Regions from separate parts of the Pantoea sp. Lij88 genome, predicted to be linked through region 2. Evidence: predicted binding sites of a transcription regulator. Region 2 holds the regulator's gene; each other region holds the start of a gene.
What was found. Region 2 encodes LexA, which represses DNA repair genes until DNA is damaged. Its sites were predicted from a motif close to TNCTGTATGTACATACAGNA; they were not measured.
Positions count from the first base shown of each region.

Region 1 (4,233 bases), 1.0 Mb from region 2:
TAGTTAATCAGGGCACGGAGCACAAAGCAGAGCAGTAACAGGAGGATGCTGACCGTCAGGGTTTCACGCGGCTGCTGGTCAATGATCAGCGCCTGCAGCAGCGAGGCCAGTAAACCCGACTGGGCAATGATCAGCAGGGCACTCGCCATGCCCAGCAGCGTGTTAAGCCGCAACCAGCGACCGGCGAAACGACGTTGCTGACGAAGCCAGCGGGTAAGATGCTGCTGCCGCGATTTTTCCATGCGTGACCATGATAGATGTCGATGACGGGGGAAAATGGAAAGACATTTCCATCTCTTCAGGCGCAAGAATCTAGCATGAGAGCAATAAAAAAGGCGACGGAAAAACCGTCGCCTAGAACATTTGAGATCAGAGGGTTAACAACTTACTGATCGTTTTTAACCAGCCCGTCAAGAAAACGCTCAGCGTCTAACGCGGCCATGCAGCCGGTGCCCGCAGAAGTGATCGCCTGACGATAGATATGGTCCATCACATCGCCTGCCGCAAAGACGCCAGGGATGCTGGTCTGAGTCGCATTGCCATGCAGACCTGACTGAACTTTGATGTAACCGTTCTCCAGCGCCAGCTGACCGTCAAAGATGGCCGTGTTCGGGCTGTGTCCGATAGCGACAAACAGACCTGCGACTTCCAGCGCTTCTGTCTCATCGTTCTGGGTAGAACGCAGCGTCAGACCGGTCACGCCCATCTGATCGCCTACCACTTCTTCCAGCGTGCGATGGGTGTGCAGCACGATATTGCCGTTGCGCACTTTTTCCATCAGGCGGTCAATCAGAATCTTCTCTGCACGGAAGCTGTCACGACGGTGAATCAGGTGCACTTCAGCTGCAATGTTAGCCAGGTAGAGTGCTTCTTCGACGGCCGTGTTGCCGCCGCCAATCACCGCGACTTTCTGGTTGCGATAGAAGAAGCCGTCACAGGTTGCGCAGGCGGAAACGCCTTTGCCTTTGAACGCCTCTTCAGAGGGCAGACCCAGGTAACGCGCTGACGCACCGGTGGCAATGATCAACGCATCTGCCGTGTAGACGCCGCTGTCACCAGTGAGGGTGAACGGACGGTTCTGCAGATCCACGGTGTGGATGTGATCGAAAATGATCTCAGTATTAAATTTTTCGGCATGCTCGTGCATGCGCTCCATCAGCGATGGACCTGTCAGATCGTGCGGGTCGCCCGGCCAGTTTTCCACTTCAGTCGTGGTGGTCAGCTGTCCGCCTTTTTCCAGACCGGTGATCAGCACCGGGTTCAGGTTGGCGCGTGCAGCATAAACGGCTGCGGTATAACCCGCTGGGCCGGAGCCCAGAATGAGTAACTTACTGTGTTTGGCCGTACTCATGCGTTCCTCAGTTTCATTCGGCTGACATAACCTGCGATTGTAGGGAATATCCGGCGACAATGACAAGGCTTAGCCAATTTTGTTAACGATAGCTGCAAACGGCGTAGACGATGAGCGGCGTTTTTGCCTGGCCAATGCGCCAAAAGGGGGCAAAACTCGGGCTGAACGGGTGCAAAAGTGGAAAAATACTCATTTAAAAACAGATACCCAGCGGTCTGTCTGGCATCTTGTCCTGAATTTGGTGATTTTACTTTGACAATCGCCTGCGCTTTTGCGAAAACATTATCAGAAGCGAATAACATTTATCGGAACAAAACAGGTTTTCCTCGCCTGTTTTGCACTTAACGCCGAATAAAAGCAGCCTGATATGGATAATGACGCATGATGTGGACAGACAACATGCGTCATATCGATAGGAATCAGAACACAGGCTCTGTTAGCTCACTTCAAAAATGCCCCGAACAATGAGCGTTTTCAGGGCGTGGCAGGTAAAGGGAAGGAATTAAGAGAGACAATAATAATGGTAGACAATAAGAAACGCCCCGGGAAAGACCTCGACAGAATTGACAGGAACATTCTGAATGAACTTCAGAAAGATGGTCGCATTTCAAACGTAGAGCTTTCCAAACGCGTGGGCTTATCACCTACGCCATGTCTTGAGCGCGTGCGTCGTCTCGAACGTCAGGGATTTATTCTTGGCTACACCGCGCAGTTAAACCCGCACTATCTGGATGCGTCTCTGCTGGTATTCGTTGAGATTACTCTGAATCGTGGTGCGCCGGATGTGTTTGAGCAATTTAACGCCGCTGTGCAAAAACTTGAGGAAACTCAAGAGTGTCACCTCGTTTCCGGCGATTTCGACTACCTGCTGAAAACGCGCGTACCTGATATGTCTGCCTACCGTAAGCTACTGGGTGAAACCCTGTTGCGCCTGCCGGGCGTAAACGACACGCGAACTTATGTGGTGATGGAAGAGGTCAAACAGAGCAATCGACTGGTGATCAAAACTCGCTGATGCGGGGCAGGTGCAAAACCTGTGAGATTTCGGTACACTCCTGTGAATTCATACAGGATCAGCGTCGGGCTTGCCCGACGCTGTTGCTTCTTACTTTACAGGCACCTGGAGAGTCCTCTTGAGCCAGGAATATACAGAAGATAAAGACGTTTCGTTACAATCGCTGAGCAGTGGACGTCGTCTGCTGGAAGCGTTGCTTATTCTGGTGGCGCTGTTTGCCATCTACCTGATGGTTTCACTGGTCAGTTTTAACCCTTCCGACCCGAGCTGGTCGCAAACGGCCTGGCATGAACCTATCCATAATATCGGCGGCAGCGTCGGTGCCTGGCTGGCTGACACCTTACTCTTCATTTTTGGTGTGATGGCGTACGCCATTCCTCCTGTCATCCTGGGTCTGTGCTGGATTGCTTTCCGTCAGCGCGATAGCCAGGACTATTTTGACTACTTTGCCGTCGGGCTGCGCTTAATTGGCGTCCTTGCGCTGGTGGTGACGACCTGTGGTATGGCGGCGCTGAACGCCGATGATATCTGGTATTTTGCCTCGGGCGGCGTGATTGGCAGCCTGGTGAGTAACGCGATTGCCCCCTGGTTCAGTCCGGCTGGTGGTACGCTGATGCTGCTCTGCGTATGGGCGGCGGGCATTACCCTTTATACCGGCTGGTCATGGCTCACCATTGCAGAAAGAATCGGTGGCGTGGTGATGGGCGTGCTGACGTTTGCCAGCAACCGTTCGCGTCACGATGAACCCTGGCAGGAAGAGGATGACGAGCAGGACGCGCATGAATACGTGGATGTCCCTCAACTCCATGCTGCGGATCAGGATGATGATGTGCTGCTTTCTGCGCCACGTGCAGCCGCTGCAGCGTCACAGCCGGATCCGTTGCTGGCTAAAGCGGCGGCAGCAACCAGTGCTGCGGTAGCGGCGACGGCGGAAGCTGCAGAGGTGACTCTTGCACCCGCTGCTTCTGAAACGCCTGCGCCTGCCGCTGTTGCAGCACCGGCTGCTGCGGCGTATACGGCATCTGCTCCAGTTGCGCCAGCATCGCCAGCACAACCAGCAGCTGCACCGAGCGCGCCTCCATCCTATGGTGCAACAACTGCTCCGACTCCGGCGCAGAGTGCTCCAGCGCCTGCGGCCGCACCACCGCTTTATCACTTTGAAATGCCGGACGAAGCCCCGGCTGCGCCCTCGTTCAGTGCTTACGACGATGACGAACCTAAAATGGGTAACTGGCGTGACGCATCAGCGATCCCTGCGGCTCCAGCCGCTGCGACCGCCGCTGCTGCTGCAACAGCCGCAACGGCAACGACGCGTACTGCACCTGTTTTCGACTTAGCTCCTGAAACCAATCTCAATCCACAGGTTAAGCAGGGTATCGGACCGGCGCTGCCGCGTCCGAATCCGGTAAAACTGCCTACCCGTCGTGAACTCGCCTCTTATGGCATTAAGTTGCCTTCTCAGCGCATGGCTGAAGAGAAAGCGAAAACGGGAGAGAGCGAAACAGCCCCGACCGGAGCAGTTTCTACAGCACCGGATGCTGAAGAGGCGCTGCAGCAGGCTGAACTGCGTCAGGCTTTCGAGTCTGAACAGCAGCAGCGTTATGGCACCAGCTGGCAGCAGGATGAGGAAGATGAGCAGGATGCGCAGCAGCAGGATGCACTGGCGCGTCAGTTCGCCGAGCAGCAACAGCAGCGCTATGAGCCAGAAGTAAAAAAAGAGCCGGTATTCAATATCGATACTGCCTCAGCGTTTGATTTTTCACCGATGAAAGATCTGGTGGATGACGGTCCTTCTGAACCGTTATTTACCATTGCTGCGACGCCAGAACCGGACGCCCCGGCGGTTTCACACGAACCGTGGCAGCAG
Region 1 covers NZ_CP118269.1:2,676,734-2,680,966, reverse strand. Annotated here, with positions in the region: gene cydD (heme ABC transporter permease/ATP-binding protein CydD) at 1-242, opposite strand, end outside; gene trxB (thioredoxin-disulfide reductase) at 386-1,351, opposite strand; gene lrp (leucine-responsive transcriptional regulator Lrp) at 1,872-2,366, shown strand; gene PU624_RS16320 (DNA translocase FtsK 4TM domain-containing protein) at 2,485-4,233, shown strand, end outside.
Region 1: a site for LexA is predicted at 2,405-2,424, ahead of PU624_RS16320 (DNA translocase FtsK 4TM domain-containing protein). Genes of this name have one in related genera too.

Region 2 (4,233 bases):
TTGAGGCGCCAGCCCATACGTCGGTGATGCTGGTCTGTGACCGCTGTGCCGCCGTTACAGAGAAACAGGCGCAGGGCGTGGAGAAGATTATCGCGACGCTGGCGGGTGAAGCGGAGTTTGCATTACGCCATAGCGTGATTGAAGCGCATGGTTTGTGTGAAAGTTGTGCTGCAGTAGAAGCCTGTACGCATCATGAAAACTGCGAACACGATCATCAGGATGAGGGAAAAAAGCGGGGGAAACGCGGGTAATCTGCACATCCTTGTGCTGCTCCATCCCTGTACCGTTCCGATGCGGGCGCACCGGAAGGCATTCAGCTGATTATCAGGGTACCTGATTACCAGCGGTGATCTTTGTTCTTGCCTTCCCAGTCCGTCACTTCGCGCTCTGCTTCATCTTTCGCATAGCCGTAACGTTCCTGGATTTTGCCGACCAGCTGATCGCGTTTACCTTCGATAACCTGCATATCATCGTCGGTCAGCTTGCCCCATTTCTCTTTCATTTTACCTTTGAACTGCTTCCAGTTGCCGCTCGCTTCGTCTTTATTCATGGCAGACCTTCAATCCTCGGGGTTTAATGATTATCTTGCTACTTAACAAAATAACGATATAAAGCGCTGGTTAACTGCGCTGCTTAAAGTTAATTGTAGTAGCCAATTTAATAACCGTGGAATAATACGGAATAATCTGTATCACTCTGAGTCAGCCCCGCAGAATCAGGCGTCAAACCAGCTGTTCTGACGCCAGTGCTTACGCCAGATGAACCACAGAGACAGGCCGCGCAGCGCCAGGAAAACCGTCACCGCCAGCCACAGGCCGTGGTTACCCAGCACCGGTACGCTGAGCAGCGTCAGAAAGTAGCCGGCCGCCGCCACAACCATGCTGTTACGCATTTCGCGTCCGCGCGTCGCGCCGATGAACATCCCATCCAGCAGATAACACCAGACGCCGATCAGCGGCATGATGACCTGCCAGACCAGGTAGCGGTCAGCTGTCTGCTGGAGTGACTCAAGAGAGGTCAGCAAAGTAACGATCTGCGGGCCAAAAATGGCATAGACCAGTGAGAAGAACAGCGCCACCACCACCGCCTGCCGACAGGCAGAGTGCCAGACCAGCATTAGTTTGCTGCCATTTTTTGCGCCGTGCGCTTCGCCGGCAAACGCTTCAACCGCGTAGGCAAAGCCATCCAGCGCGTAGGCCGTGAAGGTAATGAACATCAGCAACACCGCGTTAACCGCCACCACGTCCGGACCCAGTCGCGCGCCCAGCACGGTCAGGGAGGCGAAACAGAGCTGCAGCATCAGAGAGCGCAGCATGATGTCACGGTTCAGTCGCAGCAGCCGTCCGCTGTCACCGCGCCAGCTCTGCTTCAGCAGGCTTAGCGAAATACCGCGTAGCTTTAACACCCGCCAGACCATGATGCCGCCGACGATCAGCGTGATGTACTCCGCCAGCGCCGTGGCGGTTGCCGCCCCCGCGACACCCCAGTGCAGCCCCATCACCAGCCAGAGATCGAGCACGATGTTCACCAGATTGCCCACCACCAGCAGGATCACCGGCGCGCGTGCATACTGCACGCCCAGCAGCCAGCCCAGTATGACCAGGTTTGCCAGGGTGGCAGGCGCACTGAGCCAGCGAATCTGAATAAACAGCGCCGCCTGTTCCAGTACATCAGGATTGCCGCCAACCAGATGGGTCGCCAGCTGAATAATCGGATAACGCAAAGCGATGAACAGTACACCTGCCAGCAGCGCAATAATCAGCGGCTGCGTCAGCGCGCGTGCCAGAGCGGCTTTATCGCCCGCACCAAATGCCTGCGCCGTAAGGCCAGTGGTACTCATTCGAAGGAAAAGCAGCAGCATAAAGAGGAAGCTGGTCACTGTGGTCCCGACCGCAACCCCGCCAAGATAGACAGGGCTGTCGAGATGACCAATAACTGCAGTATCGACCACTCCCAGTAAAGGAACGGTGATATTTGAAAGGATCATCGGCAGCGCAAGCCGCCAGAGATTTTTATCCGTTGCCGTGATAAAGCGCATTCGCCGTTCCGTGCTCAGTGTCGCTGCCGTTAAGCAGGCGACAAAATTAGGGCAGACAGAATAGCATCAGAAAAGGCGAATGCACGCAGCCCTCAGAATCAGAGCCACTCGCCGTTGCGCACCACGCCCACTGCCAGACCTTCAATGGTCAGCGACTGTGCACGGGTATCGACAACAATCGGGTCGAAATCGCTGTTTTCCGGCAGAAGATGCACGATAGCACCCTGCTTTTTCCAGCGTTTAACGGTCACTTCATCATCAATGCGGGCAACCACAACCTGGCCGTTGCGCACATCCTGGGTTTTATGTACCGCGAGCAGGTCGCCATCCATAATCCCGATATCTTTCATCGACATTCCGCTGACGCGCAGCAGGAAATCGGCAGACGGCTTGAACAGGCCCGGATCCACTTTGTAGTGGGTTTCGATATGTTCCTGCGCCATGATCGGCTCACCGGCAGCAACCCGGCCAATCAGCGGTAGCCCTTCTGAAACCTCTTCTTCCATTAACAGACGAATGCCGCGCGATGCACCGGAAACGATCTCGATGACGCCTTTACGCGCCAGCGCTTTCAGATGCTCTTCTGCCGCATTTGGCGAACGGAAGCCCAGCTGCGCGGCAATCTCTGCACGCGTAGGCGGCATGCCTGTTGAAGAAATATGGTCGCGAATCAGGTCATAGACCTGCTGCTGCCTGCTGGTTAATGCTTTCATCCCGCCCCCTGGTTGTTTATACAGTCGCTGTGAGTATATACAGGTATTGGCGAAATGGAAACCGATTGTCAGGGAAAACGCGCCCTCAGGCGCGTTATGGAAGGCTTATCGCAAATGTGTCCAGAGCAGCGCGACCCAGACAAACAGGGCCAGTATGATGCTGATCAGTACCGCCGCCGAGCCCATGTCTTTTGCCCGGCCCGCCAGGGGATGGTGCTCCTGACCGATGCGGTCAACCACCGCTTCAATGGCACTATTGAGGATTTCGACAATGACCACCAGCACCACCGCCCCAATCATCAGGATGCGGGAGATCACATCGACATCCAGCCAGCACGCGATAATAATAGCGGCCAGCGCAGCCAGTGCTTCCTGGCGAAACGCCGCTTCATGTTGCCAGGCGGCGCGCAGTCCCTGCCATGAGTAACCTGCGGCTTTTACTATTCTGATAAGTCCGGTGGCATTATTTGCCATGATGTGGGAACCCTTTCATCGGATTGACGTCAATGTCTGGGCTGCGTGCAATTGGCACCACCACAGATCTTCGCTGCACTTTCTGCTATGCTTGCGGCGCTTTGCTAACAAGAGGCTTCATGTTGTCTATGTCAGGTTGGCGTAAACTCTATTACAAATTGCTTAATTTACCACTGTCGTTTTTGGTAAAAAGTAAGGCCATTCCGGCCGATCCCGTGTCTGAACATGGTCTGGATCCGACCCGACCTATTATGTATGTTTTGCCTTACGATTCGAAGGCCGACTTACTGACTTTACGCGCACAGTGTCTGCGGCATCATCTGCCCGACCCGCTTTCTCCGCTGGAGATTGATGGTTCACTGCTGCCGCGCCACGTATTTATCCATGATGGCCCGCGCGTCTTCCCCTATTTTGTGCCCAGCGTGGAATCGGTAAAAATCTTTCACGATTACCTGGACCTGCATCGCAATAACCCTAAGCTCGATATTCAAATGCTGCCGGTCACCGTGATGTTTGGCCGCGCACCAGGACGTGAAGTTCAGGGCGAACCCACGCCACATCTGCGGTTGCTGAACGGCGTGCAGAAGTTCTTTGCCGTGATCTGGCATGGACGCGACAGTTTCGTCCGCTTCTCGCCGACCGTCTCATTGCGCCGCATGGCCACGGAACACGGTACGGATAAGTCGATTGCTCAGAAGCTGGCTCGTGTGGCACGCATCCATTTTGCCCGTCAGCGACTGGCGGCAATTGGCCCGCGTTTACCGGCGCGTCAGGATCTGTTTAATCGTCTGCTGCAATCCAAAGCGATTGAAAAAGCCGTTGAAGATGAAGCACGCAGCAAAAAAATCTCCCATGAGAAAGCGCAGCAGAACGCCGTCGAGATGATGGAGGAGATCGCTGCAAACTTTTCCTACGAAGCCATTCGCGTCACCGACCGTGTGATGGGCTGGCTCTGGAGTCGTCTCTATCAGGGCATCAACGTCAATGGCGGCGAAAAGGTTCGTCAGC
Region 2 covers NZ_CP118269.1:3,707,416-3,711,648, forward strand. Annotated here, with positions in the region: gene zur (zinc uptake transcriptional repressor Zur) at 1-251, shown strand, start outside; gene PU624_RS21210 (CsbD family protein) at 338-550, opposite strand; gene dinF (MATE family efflux transporter DinF) at 716-2,038, opposite strand; gene lexA (transcriptional repressor LexA) at 2,137-2,751, opposite strand; gene PU624_RS21225 (diacylglycerol kinase) at 2,857-3,225, opposite strand; gene plsB (glycerol-3-phosphate 1-O-acyltransferase PlsB) at 3,354-4,233, shown strand, end outside.

Region 3 (4,233 bases), 890 kb from region 2:
CTATCAGGAATATCTCACCAGCCTGAAAAACCGACTGCCTGCGCCCTGTCTGGGCACGATTCCGTACCTCACCGATGCGGCGCAGCAGGCGTCCTGTGGGCAGTATCTGACGTTGCCGGAGTAAGTCTCAGGCGACCGTCAGCCATTTATCGACGGTGTGATCATCCAGCTGCTCCATGCTGCCCTGCGCCACATTGCGGCCGCGGTGCAGCAGCAGGAAATAGTCCGCCACGCGACGGATCAGCGACAGGCGCTGCTCCAGCAGCAGGATGGTCAGCCCGTAGTCGAGGTTAAGGCGGCGGATCAGGTTGCCCATCTCCTCTTCCAGCCACGGCGACATCCCGTCGGTCGGCTCATCCAGAATCAGCAGTTTGGGCTGCAGCACCAGCGCGCGCGCCAGGGCCAGCTGTTGCTGCTGATCGATCGGCAAATCGCCGCTGCGCTGCTGGCGCAGTGAGTAGAGCGCCGGGAACAGATCGAACACCATTTCGGGAATAGCGCGATGGCGATCGCGCTGGCTGGCGCCCGCCAGCAACGCAATCAGCAGGTTATCTTCCACGCTCATCTGGGTGAAAATATGGCGGCCCTGCGGCACATAGCCAATTCCCATCTGCGCCCGCTGCTCTGCCGGTTGCAGCAGCAGATCTTCCGGCGGGGAACCGTCCTCTTTCCAGGAGATCGAGCCGCTGTTAATCGGCAGTCTGCCCATGATGCAGTTCACCAGCGTGGTTTTTCCCATACCAGGGCGGCCCAGAACGCCGGTGCAGGTGCCAGGCGACAGATCCAGGTCCACATCCCACAGAATATGGTTTTGACCATAAAATTGATTTACCGAACGTAGACTCAGCATCTGACACTCTCCTTCCCGATCATTAGCCTGATTGCATCCGCTCTCTGTCGTCTGGCAAACAAGTCATCAGCAACGGCAGCCTCGCCATTGCAGCACAGTGCGCGTGACGCGCGGTGACGCCAGTGAGTCCTGCAATTCCCAGGCCAGATCTAAAAACGGACCTGATTTCTGCCGGAATGCGGGATTTCAGGGCTAAAAGGTGAGAAAAACTTATCAATTCTCCACGGTGGTCACGACGCTGCACTTTTGCAGTGCCTCAGGGCGCTGTTTCTGGTGCAGACGTGCTGTGAAGAGGCAACAACTCTGATTAAGAATCGTAGTGGAATGGCGGAAATTTGCGCACTGCGCCAGGCGACAGATTAAAAATGCAGAATATTCCGTCAGCAGCCGCTGCGAAATTTAACGCAAAAAAAATTATTTTCACGGTGAGGGAAGGGCAGGGAAAAATTATACACAGCTGATGGCGGCGGGGCTGCCATCACTTATCCACCATTCCTGTGGATAACCTTGTGCATTAGGTAATGAAAACCAGTTGGAAGCGAGGAAATACGCGGCCTGGTAACATAATGACGAGAATCTGGCCTTATAGGCTTAAATCAATAAAATCAGTTGGTTATCAAAAAACAAGCCTGCGAATTATCTGTCAGGTAACCGAACTGTAATTTTGTGACGGTCTATTGACAAATGTTAAATCTGATCCCTGCCTGGGGATAACATTGCGCAACGACCTTTGCACCCGTGTGACCCGATTGCAGGGGTGAAAAGTACCCTGGTGCTGGCGTTAACAGTGCATCATTACTGTTTTTATATCCAGTATTATTTTCTGGCAAAATCACCATAGCAGAGTAAAATAAGTGCCTGCCCGCCGACTTCTCCAGCAGGAACCGCATTCATGACCAAAGCTTTTAAACTGAATTCCGCCTTTAAACCTTCTGGCGACCAGCCTGAGGCGATTCGTCGCCTGGAAGAGGGGCTGGAGGATGGACTGGCCCATCAGACCTTATTAGGCGTAACCGGCTCCGGGAAAACCTTTACCGTCGCCAACGTCATTGCCGACCTCAATCGCCCGACGATGGTGCTGGCACCGAACAAGACGCTGGCTGCCCAGCTCTACGGCGAGATGAAAGAATTTTTCCCGGATAATGCCGTCGAGTTTTTCGTCTCTTACTACGATTACTATCAGCCTGAAGCCTATGTCCCGAGCTCCGATACCTTTATCGAAAAGGATGCGTCGGTGAACGAACACATCGAACAGATGCGTCTGTCGGCCACCAAGGCGCTGCTTGAGCGGCGCGACGTTATCGTGGTGGCGTCGGTGTCGGCGATCTACGGTCTGGGCGATCCCGATCTCTATCTCAAAATGATGCTCCACCTGACCCGCGGCATGATCATCGATCAGCGCAGCATTCTGCGCCGCCTGTCAGAGCTGCAATATACCCGCAACGATCAGGCGTTCCAGCGCGGCACCTTCCGCGTGCGTGGCGAAGTGATCGATATCTTCCCGGCAGAGTCGGACGATATTGCGCTGCGCGTCGAGCTGTTTGACGAAGAGGTTGAGCGTCTGTCGCTGTTTGACCCGCTGACCGGCCAGATTGATTCGGTGGTGCCGCGCTTTACCATCTACCCCAAGACGCACTACGTAACGCCGCGTGAGCGTATTCTGCAGGCGATGGAAGATATCAAAGTGGAGCTGGCGGACCGTCGCCGGGTGCTGCTGGAGAACAATAAGCTGCTGGAAGAGCAGCGTATTACCCAGCGTACCCAGTTTGACCTGGAGATGATGAGTGAGCTGGGCTACTGCTCCGGCATCGAGAACTACTCGCGCTACCTCTCCGCACGCGGACCGGGCGAAGCACCGCCAACGCTGTTTGACTATCTGCCCGCTGATGGCCTGCTGGTGGTGGATGAGTCGCACGTCACCATTCCGCAGATTGGCGGCATGTACAAAGGCGACCGGGCGCGTAAAGAGACGCTGGTGGAGTATGGCTTCCGCCTGCCGTCGGCGCTGGACAACCGCCCGATGAAGTTTGAAGAGTTCGAGGCGCTGGCACCGCAGACCATCTATGTCTCCGCGACGCCGGGCAAATATGAGCTGGAAAAATCGGGCGATGAAGTGGTCGATCAGGTGGTGCGTCCTACCGGCCTGCTGGATCCGATTATCGAAGTGCGTCCGGTCGGTACTCAGGTCGACGATCTGCTGTCGGAAATCCGTAAGCGCGTGGAGATCAACGAACGTGTGCTGGTGACGGTGCTGACCAAACGTATGGCGGAAGATCTCACCGAATATCTCTCTGAGCATGGCGAGAAGGTGCGTTATCTGCACTCCGACATCGACACCGTAGAGCGTATGGAGATTATCCGCGACTTACGTCTGGGTGAGTTTGATGTGCTGGTGGGCATCAACTTACTGCGTGAGGGGCTGGATATGCCGGAAGTGTCGCTGGTGGCGATTCTGGATGCGGATAAAGAGGGCTTCCTGCGTTCCGAACGATCGCTGATTCAGACCATCGGTCGTGCGGCACGTAACATCAACGGTAAGGCGATTCTCTATGGCGATAAAATTACGCCGTCAATGGCCCGCGCCATTGAAGAGACCGAGCGCCGCCGCGAGAAACAGCAGCTGCACAACGAACAGAACGGCATTGTGCCGCAGGGCCTGAATAAGAAGATCACCGATATTCTGGAACTGGGCAAAAACGTGGTGAAAACCCGTGGCAAAGCGAAACCGGCACGTCCTGGCGAAGCTCAGGCGCTGGCCGATTTCCAGCTGTTAACGCCGCAGGCGCTGCAGAAGAAAATTCACGAGCTGGAAGGGCAGATGCAGCAGCACGCACAGAACCTTGAGTTCGAACAGGCGGCCAACGTGCGCGATCAGCTGCATGAGCTGCGGACGCTGTTTATTGCGGCCTCGTAGCGCCGTCAAAGCCCTGAATGGCGTGTTCCAGCGCCACCCGTAACAGCTGGCGGTCGTGACGATATTTGATGTCGGCGGCCTCCAGCGGTTCACGGACAATCAGCCGGTTTTCAATGCCCTCTGTCGCCACTGACGGACCAACCACCACCGCATCAATGACCCGCTTGCCGATATAACGCTCCATCATCTGAAGCTTGTCGGCCACCGAGAGACTGGCGGCGGCGGGGCTAAGTTCGCGGCCCAGATTGCCGATAAACACCATCGTGGCTGGCGTGCGACGGAGTGCCTGCGCCATCTCTTCCATCAGCAGAATCGGCATCAGGCTGGTGTAAAAGCTGCCGGGTCCTATCAGGATCAGATCCGCTTCGCCAATGGCCTGCAGCGCTTCCCGCGTGGGCTGCACGTTGGGATGCAGCATCAGCTCCTGCGGCGGTTGTTTCATCTCGTCAATCGCGGTTTCGCCGTAAAC
Region 3 covers NZ_CP118269.1:2,815,108-2,819,340, reverse strand. Annotated here, with positions in the region: gene bioD (dethiobiotin synthase) at 1-124, shown strand, start outside; gene PU624_RS16970 (ABC transporter ATP-binding protein) at 128-850, opposite strand; gene uvrB (excinuclease ABC subunit UvrB) at 1,743-3,764, shown strand; gene PU624_RS16960 (gluconeogenesis factor YvcK family protein) at 3,748-4,233, opposite strand, start outside.
Region 3: a site for LexA is predicted at 1,647-1,666, ahead of uvrB (excinuclease ABC subunit UvrB). Genes of this name have one in related genera too.

Region 4 (4,233 bases), 1.5 Mb from region 2:
TTGAACATCACGAGACAAAGTTATACAAGAATTGCAAAGTTGTACAATGAAATTTGACAAAATTTAACTGGTTGGTGGTGTATCAGAAATGCATGTTTAAGGTGTACAAAGGGATTGTTGCCGATTAAGTCATTAAATACAGGACGTTGAAGTTATTTTCAGGGCAATCAGGGTTTTCAGATGAAAAGGCAGAGAGTTTTGCTGATGACACCACAAAGCGCTAAAACGGCTTTTTTTGGGGCATTCCTGCAAAAGCTGTACAGGTTTTAGCGCAGAAAAAACGCATAGTGCAACAGTACTGCTGCAATCCTGGCCGTCTGACAGCCTGCGTCGCATAATTCACTTCCCACGCCTGATGCAGAAGGCTAAGGTTGAGCCCTTACTCATCACAAGGAAATGATCATGGTTCACGACTATTTCGCGATTCCGCCTGCGGGCGTGACGCAGGAACAACATAAACGTTCAGTGGCTGTGGCAGCTGCGCTGTCAGTGGCAAAGGAGTCCGTCAGTGCCTCTACGTCGGCGACTGGCTCAAAAACCTCCTGGGACCTGCAGGCTGTGGCGAATGAAATTGGTAATCTGGCCGATGCGATTCAGGATGCGCTGGAGAGTGACAGCCAGGCCTGACCACTGACCCGCAGCGCCTGAGGCGGGGCAGGTCTGGAAAGTGGCAGCGTTCAGGAGCCGGTCATGTCCGGCAACCGGACGCTGCCAGAAAGTCGCTTATTCCACTGCAGGCGGCTCATATTTAATATATTCACGCAGGACATCATGGATGGCCTGATTATTGCCTTCCTCCAGCCCCCGTTCGGCATATTCTTTCGCCAGCGCCGCCAGCACATCGTCAAATTTCCCTTTGTAATTGAGATTATTCAGCGCTATTTGCTGGCCGAGTATCGCTTTTAATACCGTGGTCTCAACCTTCAGCTGCGCGACGGCTTCTTCCAGATGTTTGATTCGATCGTCGTCTGCCATAACCCCTCCATGCTTAAAAAAAGCAGAATAACCAGCCCGCGCTGAATATTCAAACCTCCGCGATGGCCAGAGGGGCGTTGTCAGATTTTCCTTAAGTCAGAATAATCAGCGGCTGAATTTATAAGGTCAGCTACTGGAAGAAAAAAACGCGGATATTCCCGTGCTGCGGCAAAAGTAACCCGTTTCCGCTTACTCTGGCGGCAATGCGAAAAAAGCGGTTAAAAAAAAGTGCATTACCATCAACCCCTTCGCTTAAAAAACTTTTCTGTGACTTGATTAAAAGAGGGATTAGCTATTACTGTATTTATATACAGTAATTTGAAAAAGGAGTGATATTATGGAATTCATTAAACCTGCGGACATTCGCGCCGTTATGCCGTTACCGCTTTATATCGAACGTGTGCCCTGTGGATTTCCCTCCCCGGCGCAGGATTATGTCGAGCAACGTATCGATCTCAATGCGCTGATGGTTCAGCACCCCAGCGCCACCTATTTTGTCCGGGTCAGCGGTGAGTCGATGATTGAGGCGGGCATTAACGATGGTGACATGCTGGTGGTCGACAGCTCCCTCACCGCCTCACACGGCGACATCGTGGTCGCCGCCGTCGATGGCGAATTCACCGTTAAACGTCTCCAGCTTCATCCCTGCCTGCAACTGATGCCGATGAACAACAAATTTAAACCGATCGCTATCCAGACCGAAGATGCGCTGGAGGTGTTTGGCGTGGTGACCTTTGTCATTAAAGCGACACACTGATCATGTTCGCGCTGGTCGGTGTGAACTGCTTTTATGCCTGGCGCTGTCAGACACCGATGTGAGTGATGAGAAGCGTGGGCTGATTCGATGCTATTCATCTGCAGGATGTGGCGCGAGTAAGGAGATCTGATCTCAGGCCATACCAATAAAAATCGCTGTTCCGACGCAATACACTGCCGGAACAGCGGGCGAAGCGTTCCCTGTAAAGACAATCAGGCTGCAGACGCGGCCAGCGTAATCCGTTCTAACGGACCGACGATAAACAGATACGAAATCAGGCCAATGAGTCCCATTGAACCGACATATAAAATGGCGAAGTCGAACGACTGGGTATTGGCGAGAATCACACCGATAACCAAAGGGGTCACGATGCTTGCCATATTGCCGCACATGTTAAATACACCGCCAGCCAGACCCAGAACGTCCTTCGGTGAAGTGTCGCTGAGTACGCACCAGCCCAGGTTACCAAATCCTTTTGCAAAAAAAGCCAGGCTCATCGCAGCAATAACGACAAATTCTGAAGAGGTGTAGTTGGCGATGATAATCACACAGGAGAGTAACATGCCGCAGATGACAGGCAATTTACGCGCCATGGTCAGGCTACAGCCGCGTTTGAGCAGCCAGTCAGAGAAGACCCCACCCAGCAGGCCGCCAGTGAAACCCGCAATGGCCGGAATACTGGCCACAAAGCCAACTTTCAGAATTGACATTCCTTTCGCCTGGTACAGATAAGTCGGGAACCAGGTCAGGAAGAACCAGGTGATGGAGGTGGCGCAGAACTGTCCGATGTAAACGCCGATCATCATCCGGTTAATACAGACGGTTCTGAACTGTGCGAACGTTATTTTCTGAGGATCCTTTTTACTGCCCAGCATCGGTTCTCCACCACCATGACGAATATAGTCAATCTCTTCCTGGTTAACTTCTGGATGATGCATGGGGTCTTTGACTTTAATTAACCAGAATATACCGAGGATCACGCCAGTCGCGCCAATGTAATAGAAGACAAAATGCCAGCTTAAATTATGCAGAATAATGGTCATCAGCGGAGTAATAATACCCAGCGAGATATATTGCGCGGCTTGATAAACCGACGTCACGAAGCCACGTTCATTATTGGGAAACCACTGTACGCTTAAGCGACTGTTCGCTGGAAAAGCAGGGGCCTCAATCGCACCCATCAGCAGACGAAGAATAATGAGGACAAACAAGGGACTAGCGTACAGATAAATGGTTCCCTGAAACATGGTGACCAGCGACCAGCCAATTAATGCGCAACCGTAAACCAGTCGTGAGCCGTAGCGATCCAGTAGCCAGCCACCGGGTAGTTGCATAATGACATAGGCAATACCAAATGAGGAGAAGGCCAGACCCATCGATTCCGGATCAAAGCCTAATTCTTTACTTATTATTGGGGCAACCACCGACAGGGTTGCACGATCTGCGTAATTAAATACTGTAGCAATAAATAAAAACATAAGAATGGTGTAACGCACTTTTGTGCGCTTTATTATTTTTTTCATTATCTACTCCTCAGACAAGGGCAGAATGCATTGTGTAAGGTAAGAGGCGCGGGAATGAATGATTCCCGCCTGTCGTGTTAAGGGCGTTTGCCAAATTCACAGGTTAATTGTGTCCAGCGGCGTGCCTGCTCACTCAGTGTGAAGCCCAGACCATGTCGATCAGAAATCCACATGCGGCCATCGCGCAGCTCCAGCTGCTCGTTGAACAAGGGGTTCAGCCATTCAAAGTGTTCCAGCCACGGCTCCAGTGGGTAAGCCGCGGAGAGATGCAGATGCACCTCCATCGCAAAGTGCGGTGCCAGTTTACGGCCATGCTTCGCCGCCAGATCCATAATCTTCAGGAAGGGCGAAATCCCGCCGACACGCGGCGCGTCAGGCTGCACGAAATCGCTGGCATTGCCCAGAATCAGTTGCTCATGCTCACGGAAACTGGTCAGCATTTCCCCGGTCGCAATAGGGGTATCCAGCGCGGCAGCCAGCTGAGCATGACCTTCGATGTCGTAAGCATCGAGAGGTTCTTCAATCCAGATGAGATTGAACTGCTCCATTTTGCGTCCCATACGCATAGCCGTTTCGCGATCCCACTGCTGGTTAGCGTCAACCATTAACGGGAAATCATCGCCAAGCGCTTCACGTACTGCGGTTAACCGGCGAAGATCTTCGGCACAGTCAGGTTGTCCTACTTTCAGCTTAATGCCGCCAATGCCATTTTCCTGGGAAATCACCACGTTTTTCAGCACCTGGTCGAGCGGTGTATGCAGGAATCCGCCTGAGGTGTTGTAACACTGAATGGAGTCACGGTGCGCACCTAACAGCTTTGCCAGCGGCAGACCGGCACGCCGGGATTTCATATCCCATAAGGCGATATCGATGGGGGAGATAGCCTGAACCGCCATCCCGCTGCGACCTACGGAGGCACCGGCCCAGAGCAGTCTGGTGTAGATCTTATCAATATCATTGGGATCTTCACCCAGCAGA
Region 4 covers NZ_CP118269.1:2,202,573-2,206,805, reverse strand. Annotated here, with positions in the region: gene PU624_RS14070 (hypothetical protein) at 403-627, shown strand; gene PU624_RS14065 (hypothetical protein) at 724-975, opposite strand; gene umuD (translesion error-prone DNA polymerase V autoproteolytic subunit) at 1,313-1,732, shown strand; gene PU624_RS14055 (MFS transporter) at 1,945-3,255, opposite strand; gene PU624_RS14050 (L-talarate/galactarate dehydratase) at 3,333-4,233, opposite strand, start outside.
Region 4: a site for LexA is predicted at 1,272-1,291, ahead of umuD (translesion error-prone DNA polymerase V autoproteolytic subunit). Genes of this name have one in related genera too.